Regions from separate parts of the Serratia ureilytica genome, predicted to be linked through region 3. Evidence: predicted binding sites of a transcription regulator. Region 3 holds the regulator's gene; each other region holds the start of a gene.
What was found. Region 3 encodes PurR, which represses purine synthesis genes. Its sites were predicted from a motif close to CANGCAAACGTTTGCNTG; they were not measured.

Region 1 (6,709 bases), 1.6 Mb from region 3:
ATCAAATGCCAGATAATTACACAGTTCGCACTTTATGTTACGATAATAATTAAAAGACAAGAAAAATCATATAATTAGAATTTCAACTCCAAGCAATGAATGCCGATAAAACGTAGGAATCGCCCTTGAGAAGGGTTATTAAATACAATAAAACCGCTGATTTCCTCAATAAAAACAGAAGGAAAGATTTATAAAATAAGAAATAGACTAATTCATCGCATCCTTCTGATATATTTATTCGTCAGACCAAGTCTTTCAGAAAAATCCCATAAAAGGGCGCACGGAGTCCTTTTATTTTCGCAGAGGATTAATTAGCTACGCCATCGCCCGATGCCGATGAGTCGACGCGCCTCAATACGGCAATTCATTATGTCGCGGCCCGGCGGATACGGTGAATAAAGCCCCGTTATCCGACGACATCATCGCACCGGCGAAGTGCGCGTGGTTGCAGAATACCGTTCTGCGGATAGGCGCAAAGCCGAGATGGGAAACGCAGCGCCTCAGGAAATGAGCCGTAAGCAAAGCGCAGGCGGCTCCGCGCGGGCTGTCCTCTCCGTTCGCCCCTCTCTCAACCCAGCCCTCCTTTCGGAGCGGAGGCCGTCTACGGCACAGGGCGCCAAACATCGGGCATAAAAAAACCCGCCGTTAAGCGGGTTTGGTTCTCATGTGCGGTTCACTGACGCCAGCCTACGCCGGACGCGGGATTACTCCCACTCGATCGTCGCCGGCGGCTTGCCGCTGATGTCGTACACCACGCGGGAGATGCCGTCCACTTCGTTGATGATGCGGTTGGACACGCGGCCGAGGAAGTCATACGGCAGATGCGCCCAGTGCGCGGTCATGAAGTCGATGGTTTCCACCGCACGCAGGGAGACCACCCAGTCGTATTTGCGGCCGTCGCCCATCACGCCGACCGAGCGCACCGGCAGGAACACGGTGAACGCCTGGCTGACTTTGTTGTACAGATCGGCTTTGTGCAGCTCTTCGATGAAGATGGCGTCGGCGCGGCGCAGCAGATCGCAGTACTCTTTCTTCACTTCGCCCAGCACGCGCACGCCCAGACCCGGGCCCGGGAACGGGTGACGGTACAGCATGTCGTACGGCAGGCCCAGTTCCAGGCCAATTTTGCGCACTTCGTCTTTGAACAGCTCTTTCAGCGGCTCAACCAGGCCCAGCTTCATCTCTTTCGGCAGGCCGCCCACGTTGTGGTGCGACTTGATCACGTGCGCTTTGCCGGTGGCGGAAGCGGCGGATTCAATTACGTCCGGGTAGATGGTGCCCTGCGCCAGCCATTTCACCTGCTCTTGCTTGCAGGCTTCTTCGTCGAACACTTCAACGAACACGCGGCCGATGATTTTACGCTTGGCTTCCGGCTCGTCGACGCCCGCCAGCGCGGTCAGGAAGCGGTTTTCCGCCTCGACGTGCACGATGTTCAGGCCGAAGTGGTCGCCGAACATTTCCATCACCTGCTTGGCTTCGTTCAAGCGCAGCAGGCCGTTGTCGACGAACACGCAGGTCAGACGCTTGCCGATGGCGCGGTGCAGCAGCATCGCGGTCACGGAGGAGTCAACGCCGCCGGACAGGCCGAGGATCACGTGGTCTTCACCCACCTGCTCGCGGATGCGCTCAACCGCATCTTCGATGATGGTCGCCGGCGTCCACAGGGCCTCACACTGGCAGATGTCCAGTACGAAGCGCTCCAGCATGCGCTGGCCCTGACGGGTGTGGGTCACTTCCGGGTGGAACTGCACGCCGTAGAAGCGTTTTTCTTCGTTGGCCATAATGGCGAACGGGCAGGTATCGGTGCTGGCGACGGTCACGAAGTCGGACGGGATCGCGGTCACTTTGTCGCCGTGGCTCATCCACACGTCCAGCAGCGGTTTGCCGGCCGGGCTGATGGCGTCTTCGATGTCGCGCAGCAGCGCGCTCTCGTTGACGATTTCCACCTGCGCGTAGCCGAACTCGCGTTCGTTGGAGCCCTGCACATGGCCACCCAGCTGCATCGCCATGGTCTGCATGCCGTAGCACACGCCCAGCACCGGCACGCCGGCGTTGAACACGTAGTCAGGGGCGCGCGGGCTGCCGGCTTCGGTGGTGCTTTCCGGGCCGCCGGACAGGATGATGCCGCTTGGGTTGAATTCGCGGATCTGCTCTTCGCTAACGTCCCAGGCCCACAGTTCGCAGTAAACGCCGATTTCGCGCACGCGGCGGGCGACCAGTTGGGTGTATTGCGAACCGAAGTCCAGTATGAGGATGCGATGCTTATGGATATTTTGTGTCATGTGAGGCGAATTCCAGCAACAAGAGAAAAAGAGCGAAAATGTATGTTTTCGGGATGGGGCTTAGCGCCCCACCCCGGCCTCTCACTCAGGAGAGGTTAAGGCATCAGCCCATGCGGTAGTTCGGCGACTCTTTGGTGATGGTCACGTCGTGCACGTGGCTTTCCTGAATGCCAGCGCCGCTGATGCGCACGAACTCCGCCTTGGTGCGCAGATCGTCGATGGTGGCGCAGCCGGTCAGGCCCATGCAGGAGCGCAGGCCGCCCATCTGCTGGTGCACGATGGCTTTCAGCATGCCTTTATAGGCCACGCGGCCTTCGATACCTTCCGGCACCAGTTTGTCGGCGGCGTTATCGGTCTGGAAGTAACGGTCGGAAGAGCCTTTGGACATCGCGCCCAGCGAGCCCATGCCGCGGTAAGATTTGAACGAGCGACCCTGATACAGCTCGATTTCGCCCGGAGATTCTTCGGTGCCCGCCAGCATGGAGCCGACCATCACGCAAGAGGCGCCCGCGGCGATCGCTTTGGCGATATCGCCGGAGAAGCGGATGCCGCCGTCGGCGATAACCGGAATGCCGGTGCCTTCCAGCGCTTCCACCGCGTCGGCGATGGCGGTGATCTGCGGTACGCCTACGCCGGTCACGATGCGGGTGGTACAGATGGAGCCAGGGCCGATACCCACTTTCACCGCGCTCACGCCGGCTTCAGCCAGCGCTTTGGCGCCCGCTGCGGTCGCGACGTTGCCGCCGACGATCTGCAGATCCGGGTATTTGGCGCGGGTTTCGCGGATGCGCTGCAACACGCCTTCGGAGTGGCCGTGCGAGGAGTCGATCAGCAGGACGTCAACGCCTGCCGCCACCAGCGCATCAACGCGCTCTTCGTTGCCGGCGCCGGCGCCGACCGCCGCGCCCACGCGCAGACGGCCGTGCTCGTCTTTACAGGCGTTCGGCTTACGTTCCGCTTTTTGGAAGTCTTTAACGGTGATCATGCCCAGCAGGTGGAAGCTGTCGTCCACCACCAGCGCTTTTTCTACGCGCTTTTCGTGCATCTTCTGCAGCACCACGTCGCGCGCTTCACCTTCTTTCACGGTGACCAGGCGATCTTTCGGCGTCATCACCGCAGTCACCGGCTGAGTCAGATCGGTCACGAAGCGCACGTCGCGGCCGGTAATGATGCCGACCAGCTCGTTGTCTTCGGTGACGACCGGATAACCGGCGAAGCCGTTGCGCGCGGTCAGCTCTTTCACTTCCTGCAGCGTGGTGGCCGGGGTAACGGTCTGCGGGTCGGTGACTACGCCGCTTTCATGTTTTTTCACGCGGCTGACTTCTTCAGCCTGGCGCTCGATGGACATGTTTTTGTGGATGAAGCCCAGGCCGCCTTCCTGCGCCAGCGCGATGGCCAGGCCGGATTCGGTAACGGTATCCATGGCTGCGGACAGCATAGGGATGTTCAGGCGGATGGTTTTGGTCAGTTGAGTGCCGAGCTCTGCGGTGTTAGGCAGAACCGTGGAGTGGGCTGGAACCAGGAGGACGTCGTCAAACGTCAGAGCTTCTTTAGCGATACGTAGCATGGGCAATATCTCACCAGGGTGGGCTGTGAAAAAGATAAAATATTGCCGCGGCATTATACAGAGCGGAATCGGTTGCCTCCAGCACTTTCTTACAAAAAGTCTTGATTACCTTTTTCAGCCATGTAGTATCGACCAATTAAGTGATTGTTTTGAAATTTGATCTGGGTCACATGTCGCTACCTGTTTCGCCTTCCATTTTTACCGTAAGCCGCCTGAATCAGACGGTTCGCCAACTGCTGGAAATGGAAATGGGGCAGATTTGGCTCTCCGCCGAGATCTCCAACCTCTCCCAGCCCGCCTCCGGCCACTGGTATTTCACCCTGAAAGACGACCGCGCCCAGGTGCGCTGCGCGATGTTCCGCAACAGCAATCGCCGCGTCACCTTCCGGCCGCAAAACGGCCAGCAGGTCTTGGTGCGCGCCAGCATCACGCTGTATGAACCGCGCGGCGACTACCAGCTGATCGCCGAGAGCATGCAGCCCGCCGGCGACGGCCTGCTGCAGCAACAGTTCGAGCAGTTGAAACAGCGCCTGAGCGCCGAAGGGCTGTTCGATCAGCAGTTCAAGCAGCCGCTGCCCGCCCCGGCCAAACGCGTCGGGGTGATCACCTCCGCCAGCGGCGCGGCGCTGCACGATATCCTGCAGGTATTGCAGCGGCGCGATCCGTCGCTGCCGATCGTCATCTACCCCACCTCGGTGCAGGGCGCGGAAGCGCCGATGCAGATCGTGCGCGCCATCGAGACCGCCAACCGCCGCGATGAATGCGACGTGCTGATCGTCGGCCGCGGCGGCGGTTCGCTGGAGGATCTGTGGAGCTTCAACGACGAACGCGTGGCGCGGGCGATCTTCGCCAGCCGCATTCCGATCGTCAGCGCCGTCGGCCATGAAACCGACGTCACCATCGCCGACTTCGTCGCCGATCTGCGCGCGCCGACCCCTTCCGCCGCCGCCGAACTGGTGAGCCGCAATCAGCTCGAGCTGTTGCGCCAGCTGCAGTCGCAGCAGCAGCGGCTGGAGATGGCGATGGATTACTACCTGGCGCAGCGCCAGCAGCAGTTCACCCGCATTCATCACCGTTTACAGCAGCAGCATCCGCATCTGCGCCTGGCGCGCCAGCAGACGCTGCTGTTCAAGCTGCAGCGCCGAATGGAAGACGGCATGCAGCAGCAGCTGCGCCTGGCCGCCCGCCGCAGCGAACGCGTCCAGCAGCGGCTGGCGCAGGTGCAGCCGCAGGGCCGCATTCACCGCTACCAACAGCGCGTGCAGCAGCAGGAATACCGTCTGCAGCAGGCGATGGAGCGCCAGCTCAACGCCTACCGCCAGCGTTTCGGCGTGGCGTGCAGCCAGCTGGAGACCGTCAGCCCGCTGGCGACGCTGGCGCGCGGCTACAGCGTGACGCAAACTCCGCGCGGCGAGCTGCTGAAAACCACCAAGCAGGCGCAGGTCGGCGAGCTGCTGAAAACCCGCCTGCAGGATGGCTGGGTGGAAAGCGAGGTGAAAACCATCACCGTCGCCAAAAAGCCACGCAAGAAGCGCGCGGCCGAGTAAGCCCTACTCCAGCGTAAAACGCTCGCCCGGTTCACCGTTCACCCACAGCGCGCGCGTTTCGCCTTCCGGCAGGCTGAGCGTCAGCGTGCGCCAGGCCGGGCGGAAATGCCCTTCCGTCGTGATATCCAGCATGATGCGCTGATGGTCGCAGCGCATTTCCCAGCGCAGCCACAGCGCCTCGCCCTGCCGCCAGCCGTCGCTTTCGCCGTCGTCCTCAAACAGCAGCCCGCCGCTCGCCCCGCCGCCCTTGAGCGGAAACAGCCGCAGCTCGCGCCGATCGTCGGCGGCCACGTCCACATGCGCCAACCGCTGCGACAGCGGCAGCGCCGCCCCGGCGCGCACCAGCAGCGGCAGACGCTCCAACGGCGCCGCCAGCGTCACCGTCTGGCCGCCGCCGAACCACTGGCCGCTGTAGAAGCAGTACCAGCCTTCGCCGTTATCCGGCAGATACACCGAACGGCGACGTTGCCCCGGCTCCACCACGCTGGCCACCAGCAGATCGCGGCCAATCAGAAAATCGTCGTTTTCGCCAAAGGTGCGCGCATCCTGTTCGTGATCGAGAAAAGTCGGGCGCAGCATCGGCTCGTCGTCGGCGCAGGCCTGCCACAGCAGCGTGTAGAAATACGGCAGCAGCCGGTAACGCAGGTTGATCGCCTCGCGCACCGCCGGGGTGGCGGCCGGGTACATCCAGGGTTCGTTGACCGTGGCGTCGTCATTCCAGGAGTGGATGGTGAAACGCGGGTGCATCACGCCGTTTTGTACCCAGCGCACCAGCAGCTCCGCGTCCGGTTTGTCACCGGAGAAGCCACCGACGTCATGGCCGAGGTTATACAACCCGGACAGGCTCATGCCCAACCCCATGCGAATGTTGTAGCGCAGCGTCTGCCAGCTGGTGCGATTATCGCCGCTCCAGGTCTGCACGTAGCGCTGCATGCCGGCGCAGCCGGAGCGCGAGATCAGGTACGGCCGCCGCTGCGGCGCAAAGCGCAACTGGGCCTCCATCGAGGCGCGCATCATCAGCAGCGGCATCACCGGGCGGAGATGTTTGATGGCGATCGGCCGTCCAAAGCCGTGGCAGCGTGCTTCGCCGTCCCACACTTCGTACTCGTTGTTGTCGTTCCAGGTCGAATCGATGCCCATCTCCAGCAGCTGCTGTGTGACGCCCTGCTGCCACCATCGCACCGTCGCCGGATTGGTGAAGTCGAGGTGCGATCCTTCGTCGTCCCAGAAGCTGGAGCGTTCCGGCGCGTCGCTTTGCGAATCGCGGATAAACAGCCCCTGCGCCGCCACCTCTTGATACTGCGGATGATCCT
Region 2 (6,709 bases), 1.3 Mb from region 3:
ACGGCGGTAAAGATCTCGGGCATGGATTTGCGCTTACCGGAGGCGTAAGCCGTCGGTGACTCCTCCTCGCCGCGCTCAAAGCCCAGCAGCTGTCGCTCATCCAACAGCGCCGGCAGATCCAGCGTCTGCCGCCAATGGGCGCCAAAGTCCGGGCTGTAGAATACGCCTTCGGTGCTGATGAAATACAGCGCGCGCTTTCCCGACAGCGCCGCCAGTTTGCCGCCGATAAAGGAAGGCAGATTGTCGTCACCCTCCGGCCAGGGGATCAGCGCCCCGATGGTGCCCCGTTGCACATCGACCAGCCGGCGCCCTTTGGACAGAAAAAGCACGCACTCCTGCTCGACGCAAACCGCATCGTAGATCAACTCGTCGAGTTGCCCCAGCATCTGCAACCCCTTCGGGCCGGTGAATAACACCTGGCTGAGGTAGTTGGCCGCCCAGCCGTAGAAGCTGTTGTAGGCGCTGGTCTCACTTCTTTTACTGATGAGCAGCAGAGCGCCGTTCTGCGCCGGGTAGCTGTGGATGAGATCGTAACGGGCTATCGTCGGCAAGGCTTCGTCGCTCTGGGTCCATTGCCACTGTGCATAGCGTTGTTCAGGGGCGAGGAAATAGACGCCCAGCGCGCTGGCCAAAAACAGCGTCAGGATAATAAGGGGTCTTTTATAAAGCGCTAACGTCATCATTTCAGCTCCGTCACCTGTTCCTGCCGCCATAGCCTGCGGCGCAGATGGCGCAGGTATTTGAACGTCTTAAACGTGCGGTGCTGCTCAAAAGCGTAGAGGCGGCAGATCTGGGCGAAGCCCTCGATCAGCAGCGCCAGGCCGCTGATCATCAGCATCATCAGCAGCAGAATCGGCGGCAATTCACTGCCGAGGCGCTTCAGGGTCCAGGCATCCAGGTAAAAGCCCGCTGGGGTATCGGCGTTATCCCACACGATCATGCCGAGCATCAAACACATCATGATCGCGCCGAGGATGAAGACGACGCGTGCGCTCAGGTTAAGGCCGGCTTCGGTGAAGTAGCGGCTGCCGCCGATAAGATAGGTCTGGCGGTCGCGGTGATTGATGATCCCCCGCACCGTCGGCAACTCGGGGACGGTGTCGTTTTCGCAATACAGCACCTGCAGCGGATCGCCTTTGGCGATGAAAAGCGGATGTTGCCGACGAAATACCGGATGCAGTTTGGTATTGGGAACGTTGAGCGCGCGGGTCGTCAACGCGAAGTGCGTCTCCTTCTGGCGCCACGCATAAGTGTCCAAATACTGCACCTGCCGCGGGAGCTTATAGTCGCGGAGTTCGTAGCTCAGGGCGTTGACCGTCTCGATGCCGGAGGCCTCGACGCCGTCAGGAAGGGGAAGTGCGGTCTGCAGCGGTGCGGTCGTCGGCACGGCGTCTTTGCGGACGGCCCGGTATCTGATGCCGGGGATTTTCAGGCTGAGCGAATCGGGCGGCGTGACGTCTTGCCCCAGCAGCACGCGATCCAGCGCCCTGAGCAGGCGCCTGCGGCCGCGGTGCGCAATCAACAGGAGCTCTGAGCCGACGAACAGCACCAGGCCGATGCCGATAAGGCCGGCGATGATGGCGATAAAGAACAGGACGATGGTCAGCCAGGAGTCTTCCCGGTCCATGATGAAAAAGCCCGCCGGGAAACCGCCGGCCATCACGACGCCCAGCAGCAGCAGGGCGAAGTATTTCAGCTTGTATTTCAGCGTTCTGTCGGGCTCCAGGCGGCCTTTCGTGCCGTGCAGCAGCCAGTGCAGCCAGTAGCTGCCGTCCCGCAGGCGGTGGGCGCCGATCTTCACCCGATCGCCGGCGGCGAGCGTGGCCAGCAGATTTTCGCTGTCGCTGAAGTCATCGCGATAAAAAAAGAACGTCTGGCCGGAGGCGATGATCCTCACCAGATTGTCGGGCGCCGTCTGCTGGCAGGCGCATTGTTCGACGGTCACATGAAAAAATTGGGTTTGCATGTCATTCCCTGTCGGCGGGCGTGGCCCGAAAATTCATCCCTGGCGCCGGGTAATCAGCGCTTTTTCAGCAACGGCAGCATGCGCACCAGCGCATTGTCCTTGACGATATAGTGGTGGAACAGCGCGGCGGCGGCATGCAGGCCGATCAGCCAGTAGCCGAATGATGCCAGCGTTTTGTGCCAGCCGATAATCGCCCGCGCCTGCGGCCGATCGGCCACGTCGGCAAACGGCATCGGCAGGCCGAACAGAAACCATTCTTTGCCGCCCAGATAGCGCGAATAGACCCCCAGCACCGGCAGCGTCAGCAGCAGCAGGTAGATCAGGGTGTGCGTCAGGTGCGCCAGGCCGGTTTGCCACTTCGGCGGTTTGGGCGCGATGGCGGGCGAGGGGTGGCGCCAGCGCAGGAACAGGCGGGCGATCATCAGCGCAAATACCGTTACGCCGCAGCTGAAGTGGGTGACAACCAGCACGTACCAGGGGGCGCTGCCCGGTTCGGCAAAGCCCCGCAGCTCGATGGTGACGCAGGTGATGACCAGCAGGATCGCCACCAGCCAGTGCAGGCGAATTTGCCACGGCATGTAGGTGTTCTGCACCGGGTTACCTTTTGATGTTAAAGGGTCTGTGCGTCGATGGTAACGAAATGTTACATCGGAGGAAAGCGCGTGCGCGCAATTTAGGCAAAACGCCAGGCTCAACTCACTTATTAAGCTATTGGTTTAGTGGGGTATGCGCCTGACGGCAGGGGAGGCCGTGAGCGTCGTAAGGTATGAAGTTAACAGGCGGTAGATTCCGAGGCCGGTAGCTTATTAAGCGATGACGCGGGTTGCGCCGCAGCCCTCGCTGCGGCGCCTGGGATCAGTTCAATTTGGCCTTGACGAAATCGCTGCCGTTCACGTCCACCACGTAGCCGCTCAGGTTGCTGCGGGTGGCGTAGAACACTTTGCCGGTGGCCAGCGGCAGCCACGGCACCTGTTTGGCGAAGATCACCTGCGCCTGTTGGTACAGCTTGGCGCGCGCCTGCGGCTGGTTCTCCTGGATCGCCTGCTGGATCAGCCGGTCGTAATCCTTATCGCACCAGCGCGCCACGTTGGCGCCGCTCTGCACCCCGGCGCAGCCGAGCAGGGTGGCGAAGTTGTCCGGATCGCCGTTGTCCGATACCCAGCCGTACAGCGCGCTCTGCTGCTCGCCTTTGCGCAGCCCGGCCAGATACTGGCCCCACTCCCAGGTGACGATCTTGGCCTTCACGCCCACCTTCGCCCAGTCGCTCTGGATCATCTCGGCGATGCGCTTCGAGTTCGGGTTGTAAGGGCGCTGTACCGGCATCGACCAGATGTCGGTCTCAAAACCCTGCTCCAGCCCGGCCTGCTTCAGCAGCTCGCGCGCCTTCTGCGGATCGTAGGCGTACTCCGGCAGTTTATCGTTGTAGCCCAGCATGCCCGGCGGCAGCAGCGAATTGGCCGGTGTGCCGCTGTCTTTGAACACCGCGGCGACGATCGCTTTCTTGTCCACCGCGTAGCTCAGCGCCTGACGCACCAGCAGGTTGTCGAACGGTTTTTTCTGGGTGTTGAACGCCAGATAGCCGACGTTCAGCCCGGTAATGTCGTGCAACTGCAGGTTGCCGTCGGCCTTGATGGCGGCGAACTGTTCCGGCAGCGGCGCGGGGATGATCTGGCATTCGTTGGTTTTCAGCTTGGCCAGCCGGGTTTGCGGATCCGGCGTAATCGAGAAGATGAGGTGCTTGCTGGCCACTTCGCCCTGCCAGTAGTGCGGGTTGGCGATGTAGCGGATCAGCGAATCCTGCTTGTACTGCTGCAGCGCAAACGGCCCGGTGCCGATCGGCCAGTTGTCGACGTATTCCGGCGTGCCCTTTTTCAGCATCGCGTCGGCGTACTCGGCGGACAGGATCGAGGCGAAATCCATCGCCCAGTCGGCGACGAAGGCGGCGTTGGGCTGGCTCAGCGTGAAGCGCACGTGGTGTTCGTCCACCGCTTCCACCTTGGTGATCAGCTTATCCAGACCCATGTCGGTGAAGTATTCATAGTTGCCGCCGGAGACCTTGTGATACGGGTTGGCGGGATCCTTCTGCCGCATCACGGTGAACACCACGTCTTCGGCGTTAAAGTCGCGCGTTGGGGTGAAGTATTTGTTGCTGTTGAATTTCACGCCCTGGCGCAGGGTAAAGGTGTAGGTCTTGCCGTCCGGGCTGACGCTCCACTCGGTGGCCAGCGACGGGGCGGGCGTTTTATCGCTTTCGCGCAGCGTCACCAAGCGGTTGTACAGCACCTGCGAGGTGGCGATAAAGGTTGGCCCGGAGCTGGAGAGCTGCGGGTTGAACGATTCCGGCGAGGCGACGGTGCAGTACACCAGCGCATCGGAAGCGGCCAGCGCGCTGCCCGCCGACAACAGGCCGCAGCCGGCCAGCACCAATCCGGCGATAGGGTGTTTTAAAAACGTCAAGGCAAGATCCTCAGGTGGAGTGGGCCGTTACCGGCGAATTGATTTAACTATAGATAACGGATGGCGAGACGGGGAACAAGCGTCTCACCTGCGCATTCTGTGCGCCGCGCGTTGCTTGCCAAACCGCTTTACTGGGTCTCGCGCTTGCGGTCGGCATCATAGCGCTCGCGAGCGGCGTCCAGCTCGGGGAAATGGTATTCCGCCCAGCGGTCCAGCGCCGTCAGCGTCTCGACCAGCGAGCAGGCGACGGCGCTGAGCCGATATTCCACATGTGCCTGATTTTTTTTCACTTAAATCCAGCCGCTCGAGCAGCCCGTTGCGTTCCAACTGGCGCAGCGTTTGCGTCAGCACCTTCTGCGAAATGCCGTCGATGCGGCGCAGCAGTTCGCCGTTGCGCATTGGCCGCTGCGCCAGCGCAGGCAGGATCAACATCACCCACTTGCCGGAAATCAGCGCCAGCGCATCGCGCGCGGAGCACTTGCTCGAATAGACGTCGCCGGGATAAGCCATTGGGGGTTACCTTCAGGTGCGTAATTGCCAAGGGTGCGATAAAGCCACAGCATAGCAGCACCACCTTACAACGGGAGAAACAGGATGAACGTGCTGATTGTGCTGGCTCACCCCGAGCCGCATTCCTTCAATGCCCATTTGGCCGAACAGGCGCGGCAGGCCTGCCTGGCGCAGGGGCATCAGGTGAAGACGGTCGATTTGTATCAGGAGGGATTTGATCCGCGCGAGAGCGCCGGCCATTACCCCAGCAGAAAGCAGGCGGACAGATTTGATGCGATGCAGGAGCAGCGCCATCACTGGACGACTCAGGCGCTGCCGGCGGAGATCCGGCGGCATATCGAGCTGCTGCACTGGGCGGATACGCTGGTGTTGCAGTTTCCTTTCTGGTGGTTCGGCGCGCCGGCCATCATCAAAGGCTGGATGGATCGGGTGTTCGTTTACGGCGGGATCTACGACAGCCGCCACCGCCATGAGAACGGCGTAATGCGCGGCAAACGGGCGCTGCTGACCGTCACCGCCGGCGCTTCCGCACAGGCCTGCGCGCCGAACGGGCGTGACGGCGATATGCGGCTGATGCTGTGGCCCATCATGCATGCGTTGCACTATATCGGTTTTAGCGTGCTGGAGCCGTTCCTGGTCTATGGCGTGCGCGGCGGGTTGGCGGGCGAGGCTCTGCAGGCGCAAAACGCCGCGTTGGCGCAGGTGACGCAGGCGTACCGGGACGGTTTGAACGCGTTTTCCGCCTGGCCGGCTGTGCCGTTCAATCGCAATGAAGATTTTGACGCCGATCTGGCGCTGAAGCCCGGCGCGCCGGTGTACAGTCCGTTCGTGCGGCATTGCGATCCGGATTAGAATCCGGCCTTCAGCAGTTCCTCGCGCAAATCGTCGATAATCGCCGGTTCGATGTCGGGGAACTGCTGCTGAATATCGGCGATGGCTTCGGCCACGCTCGGGCCGGCGAAGGTGCCGGAGAAGGGCAGCAGCGGCAGGTTCGCGTCGCTGTCCGGCAGTTCGCCGCGGATGGTGCCGGTGATCATGCCCGCTTTTTTTTCCGCCGTGAGGTCGTACTCCCCCACGCTTTTGTCGATCGGTTTCATTGGCCGCCTCGCTGTCGGTGAGTGTTTATCCTGTCTGTTAAAGCATAGTGTTTCAGGCAATGAATACCAATCAATGTATATAATATTAATATAAAACAAGGCGATGCGCGTTTTGTTGTTTGACGTTCGCCGGGAGCTGGCGCTATGCTCTTGGCGCTAAAGGAACCTTCCTCACTGACAGGGACAGACGACATGAAAAGACTGAAAAGCGCGGCGCTGTTGTTGCCGCTGTTGGCGCTCAGCGCCTGCACCCATCACCTCAGCAGCGCCGAGCTGCATGCCAAGCACTACATTTATCAAACCCGCGACGATTTCGATCCGCAATTCCGCACCGATGTGAACGGCAGTATTAAGAACGCCGTGCCGATGTTCGAACAGTTCTACCAGCTGGGGAAAAAGGATCGCGCGGCAGGCGTGGCGCGCAGCGAGGCGCAGAAAAAGGCTGACTATCTGGCCAGCCCGGAATTCCAGCAGAACATGGAACACAAAACCATTTTCATCAACCGCACTTACAGCGGCTCCGACAACCCTAAACGCCGCCAGGTGTTCTCGCAGGAAGCTGTGGGCGCGTACTGGGACGGTTACGAAGGGCGCTGAACATAATCCCTCACAAATATACCCGTCATACTTGAAGCTGCATCTGTGTTGACTGCGAGCGCTCACCCCAGTCACTTACTTG
Region 3 (6,709 bases):
TTCTTACGCTCTTTGCGCTGCTGTTTACGCAGCTCTTCTTCAATTTGGCGCACGCTGCGCCACAGGCGCGTGTTGCCGCCGAGCAGCGTAAAAGCCATGCCAATGAAGCGCGGCCCGATGACCGCAGAAAAAAGAAAGCGGATAAAGCCGCCAAAAAAGCCAAAGTGACGGCCCCCGAGAAAAAAACCAAGACCGCCAAGGTCAAAAGCGAGAAAAGCGCGAAAAAGATCGTCAGCGCCAAACCCAAGGCCAAAGCGCAGAAAACCGCCAAAATTAAAGTCACCCCGCCGAAAAAGGGCTACAAAAAAGGCTATGGCCGCCACCGCGAAGCCGGTATGGCCACCGCCAAGCTGGCGCGTGATGAAAAACCATTGAAACTCAGCCCAGCGCACAAAAAGCGTTACCAGCACGCCAAGCAGACCGCGATGGCCAAGCTGATGGATCAGATGGGCAAGCCTTACCGCTGGGGCGGCAGCTCGCCGCGCACCGGCTTTGACTGCAGCGGCCTCATCTATTACGCCTATAAAGACGTGGTGAAAATCAAGATGCCGCGCACCGCCAACGAAATGTATCACCTGCGCGACGCGGCGCCGATCAAGAAAAGCGAACTGGAAAGCGGCGATCTGGTGTTCTTCCGCATTAACAACCGCGGCGTGGCGGATCATGTCGGCGTCTACCTCGGCAACGGCAAATTCATCCAGTCGCCGCGCACCGGCGAAGAGATCCGCATCAGCCAGCTCGATAACGACTATTGGCAGAACCACTACATCGGCGCTCGCCGCGTAGTAACGCCGAAAACCATCCGTTAATTCCCTGCTCTTCGCGGTTGCGGCCTCGGCCGCAACCGCCTGCTCAAGCTATCGCCCATCGCACTCCCCCACGCGCATTTCTCGCTTTTCCTCCTGTTTTTTATGATGAAAATTGTTAAGATTGAATGACCACAATAAAAAACGGCCCATCCGGCGTTCGCCCCGGCGAGAAGCTGAATGGCGCTGTAAAGGAGGAAGCAATGTCGTTTGAATTACCTGCATTACCGTATGAGAAAAACGCGCTCGAGCCGCACATCTCCGCCGAGACTCTGGAATACCACTACGGCAAACACCACAACACCTACGTGGTTAACCTGAACAACCTGGTGAAAGGCAGCGAGTTCGAAGGCAAATCGCTCGAAGAGATCATCAAGACCTCTAACGGCGGCGTGTTCAACAACGCCGCGCAGGTGTGGAACCACACCTTCTACTGGCACTGCCTGTCGCCACAGGGCGGCGGTGAACCGCAGGGCGAACTGGCGGCGGCGATCGTCAAATCCTTCGGCTCTTTCGCTGCGTTCAAAGAGCAGTTCACCGATGCCGCCGTGAAAAACTTCGGTGCCGGCTGGACCTGGCTGGTAAAAAAACCGGACGGCGCGCTGGCGATCGTCAACACTTCCAACGCGGCAACCCCGCTGACCGGCGAAGACAAACCGCTGCTGACCGTTGACGTGTGGGAACACGCGTATTACATCGATTACCGCAATGCGCGTCCAAAATACCTGGAAAACTTCTGGGCGTTGGTCAACTGGACCTTCGCGGCGGAAAACCTGGCGTAAGCGCAGGGCTTGCCTAAGTGATGAGGCGCAGCTTGGCTGCGCCTTTTTTAAAACTGGCGGGAAATCAGTTCAACGCGGCGACAAAGCTGAAAGCGATGATCATCGCCAATGCGCAAACGGTGGTGAACAGCGACATCTTCAGATCGGTATCCATGACAACTCCTTTAAAATGGGCTTTCCTAAGGATAAAAGGCGCACAATTAGTACGTCAAATCATTTTCCCACAGTTCGCCGATAAAATCTTGTTATCATTTCCCGGTTTATAATCTCGATTACCTCTTCCACTTTTGTTCAATATGCGACAAAATTCGCAGTTCACAACTGCGTACCGGCATTCATGCCCCTCCTGATTAGCGCTGACGACTTCAACACTAAAAACTCAGTTTTCGCTTCTCTGGAGAAGGATCTACGTAGGCAAACGATTAACATCACACTTACATGCTGTAAACATGTGAGTTCAGGAGTCATTCCTTACATGGCAACGATTAAAGATGTGGCCAAACGCGCGGGCGTTTCCACCACCACCGTTTCGCACGTCATCAATAAGACTCGTTTCGTCGCCGAAGAGACCAAAGCGGCCGTGTGGGCCGCCATCAAAGAGCTGCACTACTCGCCGAGCGCCGTGGCGCGCAGCCTGAAAGTCAATCACACCAAGTCTATCGGTCTGCTGGCCACCTCGAGCGAAGCGCCCTACTTTGCCGAAGTGATCGAGGCGGTGGAAAACAGCTGCTACAGCAAAGGCTATACCCTGATCCTGTGCAACTCGCACAACAATCTGGACAAACAGCGCGCCTACCTGGCGATGCTGGCGCAAAAGCGCGTCGACGGCCTGCTGGTCATGTGTTCCGAATACCCGGATCAGCTGCTGGGCATGCTGGAAGACTACCGCAACATCCCGATGGTGGTAATGGACTGGGGCGCCGCGCGCGGCGACTTCACCGACACCATCATCGATAACGCGTTCGAAGGCGGCTATCTGGCCGGCCGTTACCTGATCGAGCGCGGCCACCGCGATATCGGCGCTATCCCGGGCCAGCTGTCGCGCAACACCGGCGGCGGCCGTCATCAGGGCTTTATGAAGGCGCTGCAGGAAGCGCATATCGATATTCGCGAAGAGTGGATAGTCCAGGGTGACTTCGAGCCGGAGTCCGGTTACAAGGCGATGCATCAAATTCTGTCGCAGAAACAGCGACCGACCGCGGTATTCTGCGGCGGCGACATCATGGCGATGGGCGCCATCTGCGCCGCCGACGAACTGGGGCTGCGGGTGCCGCAGGATATTTCCGTGATCGGCTACGACAACGTGCGCAACGCCCGCTACTTCACCCCGGCGCTGACCACCATTCATCAGCCGAAAGAACGTCTGGGCGAAATGGCCTTCACCATGCTGCTGGATCGCATCATCAGCAAGCGCGAAGAATCGCAGGTGATCGAAGTGCATCCGAAGCTGGTCGAACGCCGTTCGGTCGCCGACGGTCCGTTCATCGACTACCGCCGCTGATCCTCCTCCCTACCGGAAGCCGGCACGGCTTCCGGTGCCGCCTCACTCAGCCACTCCTGATTCAGCGTCTCGCCATCGCCCAAATACGCCAGCAGCCAGCTCATCGCCGGTGACGGTTTATCCTGTTGCCAGGTCAGGCAGCAGGGGCTGGCGGGAAACGGCTGCTGCAACTGCAACGCCTTCAGCTCACCGCGCTGCACCCGCGGCAGCGCCAGATGCGCCGGCATCATGCCGACGCACAATCCGGCGCACAAACAGTCGAGCGCCGAGGTCCAGTCCGGCACCACCAGCCGCCGCTGGTTATCCAGCGTCCAGGTGACGCGCTTGGGCAGATTGCGCGAGGTGTCTTCCAGACAAAGCGCAGGGTACGGCCTCAACCGATCGTCATTCAACGGCCCTGCCAGCTGCGCCAGCGGATGCTGTGGGCTGACTACGCACAGCCAGTTCATATCCCCCATGTCGCGGAAAGCGAAGCCGCCGCCGACCGGCACCGCGCGGGTGGCGCCGATCGCCATGTCCACCCTGCCGTCCACCAACGCATCCCACACGCCGTTAAACACCTCGGGTTGCAGCATCAACTCGACGTCGGGGAAATGACGGTAGAAATCCAGCACCAGCTGGCGGCTGCGCTGCGGTTTGACGATGATGTCCACCGCGATATTCAGCTGACCGCGCCAGCCGTTGGCCACCTGTTGACAGTGGCGGCGGGTGTCGAGCATTTTTTTGATAACAGCTCGCGCATCCTTGATAAACAGCGCGCCGGCCGGCGTCAGTTCCACATCTCGGTGACGCCGCTCAAACAGCGGCACCGCCAGCCATTGCTCCAGCTGCCGCACGGTATAACTTACCGCCGACGGCACCCGGTGCAGCTCCTGCGCCGCCGCGCTGAAACTGCCGGTGCGCGCCACCGCATCAACGACCTCGAGAGAATATTCAGACCACATCGCTTTGCCTTCAATTTTTTTAACAGCACTTTGCAAATATTACCGTTTCACAAGCAGAGATCCAGCCGGATACACTGGCCGGCGCTAAAAACCTGCGACACTAAAATATTAACGAGAAATACCATGCGAAATTCCTTTGGTTTTATGTTCTACCTCGCCGGCCTGAGCATGCTGGGTTATCTGGCGACCGATATGTACCTGCCCGCCTTCGGCGCCATGCGGGAGGAACTGCAAATTTCCGCCGGCGCGGTCAGCGCCAGCCTGAGCATCTTTTTGGCCGGCTTCGCCTTCGCGCAGCTGCTGTGGGGGCCGCTCTCCGACCGTCTGGGACGCAAACCGGTATTGTTGATTGGCCTAACGCTGTTCGCGCTCGGCTGCCTGGGCATGCTGTGGGTGGAAAATGCCGCGCAGCTCTGGATACTGCGCTTTATTCAGGCCGTAGGTGTCTGTTCCGCCGCCGCCATCTGGCAAGCGCTGGTGGTCGACCGCTATCGTGAAGGCCAGGCCAACCGCGTATTCGCCACCATCATGCCGCTGGTGGCGCTATCGCCGGCGCTGGCGCCGCTGCTGGGCGCCTGGCTGCTGAACCACGCCAGCTGGCGCGCGATCTTCGCCGTGCTGCTGGCCATCACCGCCTTGTTGCTGTTGCCGACGCTGCTGCTCAAAGAGAACGCCAGGCCAAAACCCGCCGTCGACGCGCCAAAAAGCAGCGTCAGTTTTTGGCAATTATTGAAATCCCCGGTATTCAGTGGCAATGTCGCCATGTACGCCGCCTGTTCGGCCGGTTTCTTCGCCTGGCTGACCGGCTCGCCGTTTATCCTCGGTGATATGGGCTACGGCCCGAGCGACATCGGCCTGAGCTATGTGCCGCAGACGCTGGCCTTCCTGCTGGGCGGTTACGGGTGCCGCGCCGCGCTCAAGCGCATCAATGGCAAAACCCTGCTGCCGTGGCTGCTGGTAGCTTATGCTGTCAGCATGGTGGCCCTGTATCTGGTGGCAACCCTGACCAATCCGACGCTCACCACGCTCCTGATCCCGTTCTGCGTGATGGCGCTGGTCAACGGCGCCGGCTATCCGATCATGGTGGCCAACGCGCTGATGCCGTTCCCGGACAGCAGCGGCAAAGCCGCCGCGCTGCAAAATACGCTGCAGCTGGGGCTGTGTTTCGTGGCGAGCATGCTGGTATCGACGTTTATTGCGCAGCCGCTGTTGGCGACGGTGACGGTGATGGTGTCCACGGTGATACTGGCCGCGCTGGGGTATTTCCTGCAGCGGGGAAAAGCGGCCAAGGCGCCGCAAGAAACGGCGCGCGAACATGCTAACTCAGCGTCATAATTGCCAAGCTAAATAATCACTTAAAGAATATGCGTGCCGAGTGCGATTTACAGTTGAGTCAATGCCTCGGCGCGCCTATACTCAAAAACAACCTTGTAAAGTAACACCTTATAATCTCTATATCTCAATTAGCTGTTGTGTACGCGTCTTGCGTCACACTCTTTTTTGAAGAGGCGTTTATCCTGCGCCGTTTGCGTCGGGTCGCTTCTTTAAATTTCCTCTGTTCATAGTCGGATATCAGACGCCGCGGGCTTATTTCCCGTCGGTATACGTATGCACCCGCAGAAATTGTCTAAGCTGTTTCCTAACGGGTCATCAGTCAGAAGAAGGTGATGGAGAAGCTATGAGTTCATCGTGTATAGAAGATCTGAGCATCCAGGATAACCAGTGGTACCGTATCGCGCACGAAATGCTCGGTCTGGCCGGTATCGAAATTAACGGATCGCGCCCTTTCGATATTCAGGTTAAAAACCCCGAATTCTTTAAACGCGTTTTGCAGCAAGGCTCCCTGGGTCTAGGCGAGAGCTATATGGATGGTTGGTGGGAATGCGAGCGGCTGGATATATTCTTCCAGCGCGTGGTCAGCGCCGGGCTGGAGAAGAAGCTCCCCCACCACCTGAAAGATACCCTGCGTATCGCCGCGGCGCGCCTGACCAATCTGCAATCGAAAAAGCGCGCCTGGATCGTCGGCAAAGAGCATTACGATCTTGGCAACGATCTGTTTACGCTGATGCTCGATCCTTACATGCAGTACTCCTGCGGCTACTGGAAAGACGCCGCCACGCTGGAGGAAGCGCAAGAAGCGAAACTGCGGATGATCTGCGAAAAACTGCAGCTGCAGCCGGGCATGCGCTTGCTGGACATCGGCTGCGGCTGGGGCGGCCTCTCCGCCTATGCGGCGAAAAATTACGGCGTGTCGGTGGTCGGCGTGACCATTTCCGCCGAGCAGCAGAAGCTGGCTCAGGCACGCTGCGCCGGGCTGGACGTGCAGATCCTGCTGCAGGACTATCGTGATCTGCATCAGCAGTTCGATCGCATCGTCTCGGTCGGCATGTTCGAGCACGTCGGGCCGAAAAACTATCGCACCTATTTCAACGTGGTAGAGCGCAATCTGGCGCCGCACGGCCTGTTCCTGCTGCACACCATCGGTTCCAACAAGACCGACATGAACGTCGATCCGTGGATCAACAAATATATCTTCCCGAACGGCTGCCTGCCCTCGGTGAGGCATATCGCCGAGGCCAGCGAAGGCCATTTCGTGATGGAAGACTGGCACAACATCGGCGCCGACTACGATCGCACGCTGATGGCCTGGTTCGAGCGCTTCAAGCAGGCGTGGCC

Region 1: a site for PurR is predicted at 3,911-3,928, ahead of guaB (IMP dehydrogenase). Genes of this name have one in related genera too.
Region 2: a site for PurR is predicted at 2,618-2,635, ahead of cybB (cytochrome b561). Genes of this name have one in related genera too.

Annotation. Positions count from the first base shown of each region.
Region 1 covers NZ_CP071320.1:1,159,271-1,165,979, reverse strand. Annotated here, with positions in the region: gene guaA (glutamine-hydrolyzing GMP synthase) at 705-2,282, opposite strand; gene guaB (IMP dehydrogenase) at 2,386-3,849, opposite strand; gene xseA (exodeoxyribonuclease VII large subunit) at 4,020-5,396, shown strand; gene J0X03_RS05370 (glycoside hydrolase family 31 protein) at 5,400-6,709, opposite strand, start outside.
Region 2 covers NZ_CP071320.1:4,065,889-4,072,597, reverse strand. Annotated here, with positions in the region: gene J0X03_RS19265 (hypothetical protein) at 1-683, opposite strand, end outside; gene J0X03_RS19260 (hypothetical protein) at 680-1,966, opposite strand; gene cybB (cytochrome b561) at 2,020-2,544, opposite strand; gene J0X03_RS19250 (ABC transporter substrate-binding protein) at 2,822-4,423, opposite strand; gene J0X03_RS24225 (winged helix-turn-helix transcriptional regulator) at 4,580-4,822, opposite strand; gene J0X03_RS24220 (hypothetical protein) at 4,740-4,913, shown strand; gene J0X03_RS19240 (NAD(P)H-dependent oxidoreductase) at 5,018-5,785, shown strand; gene J0X03_RS19235 (hypothetical protein) at 5,782-6,030, opposite strand; gene J0X03_RS19230 (Exc2 family lipoprotein) at 6,223-6,627, shown strand.
Region 3 covers NZ_CP071320.1:2,769,352-2,776,060, forward strand. Annotated here, with positions in the region: gene J0X03_RS12865 (C40 family peptidase) at 1-809, shown strand, start outside; gene sodB (superoxide dismutase [Fe]) at 1,010-1,588, shown strand; gene cydH (cytochrome bd-I oxidase subunit CydH) at 1,653-1,742, opposite strand; gene purR (HTH-type transcriptional repressor PurR) at 2,064-3,089, shown strand; gene punR (DNA-binding transcriptional activator PunR) at 3,077-4,033, opposite strand; gene punC (purine nucleoside transporter PunC) at 4,157-5,368, shown strand; gene cfa (cyclopropane fatty acyl phospholipid synthase) at 5,712-6,709, shown strand, end outside.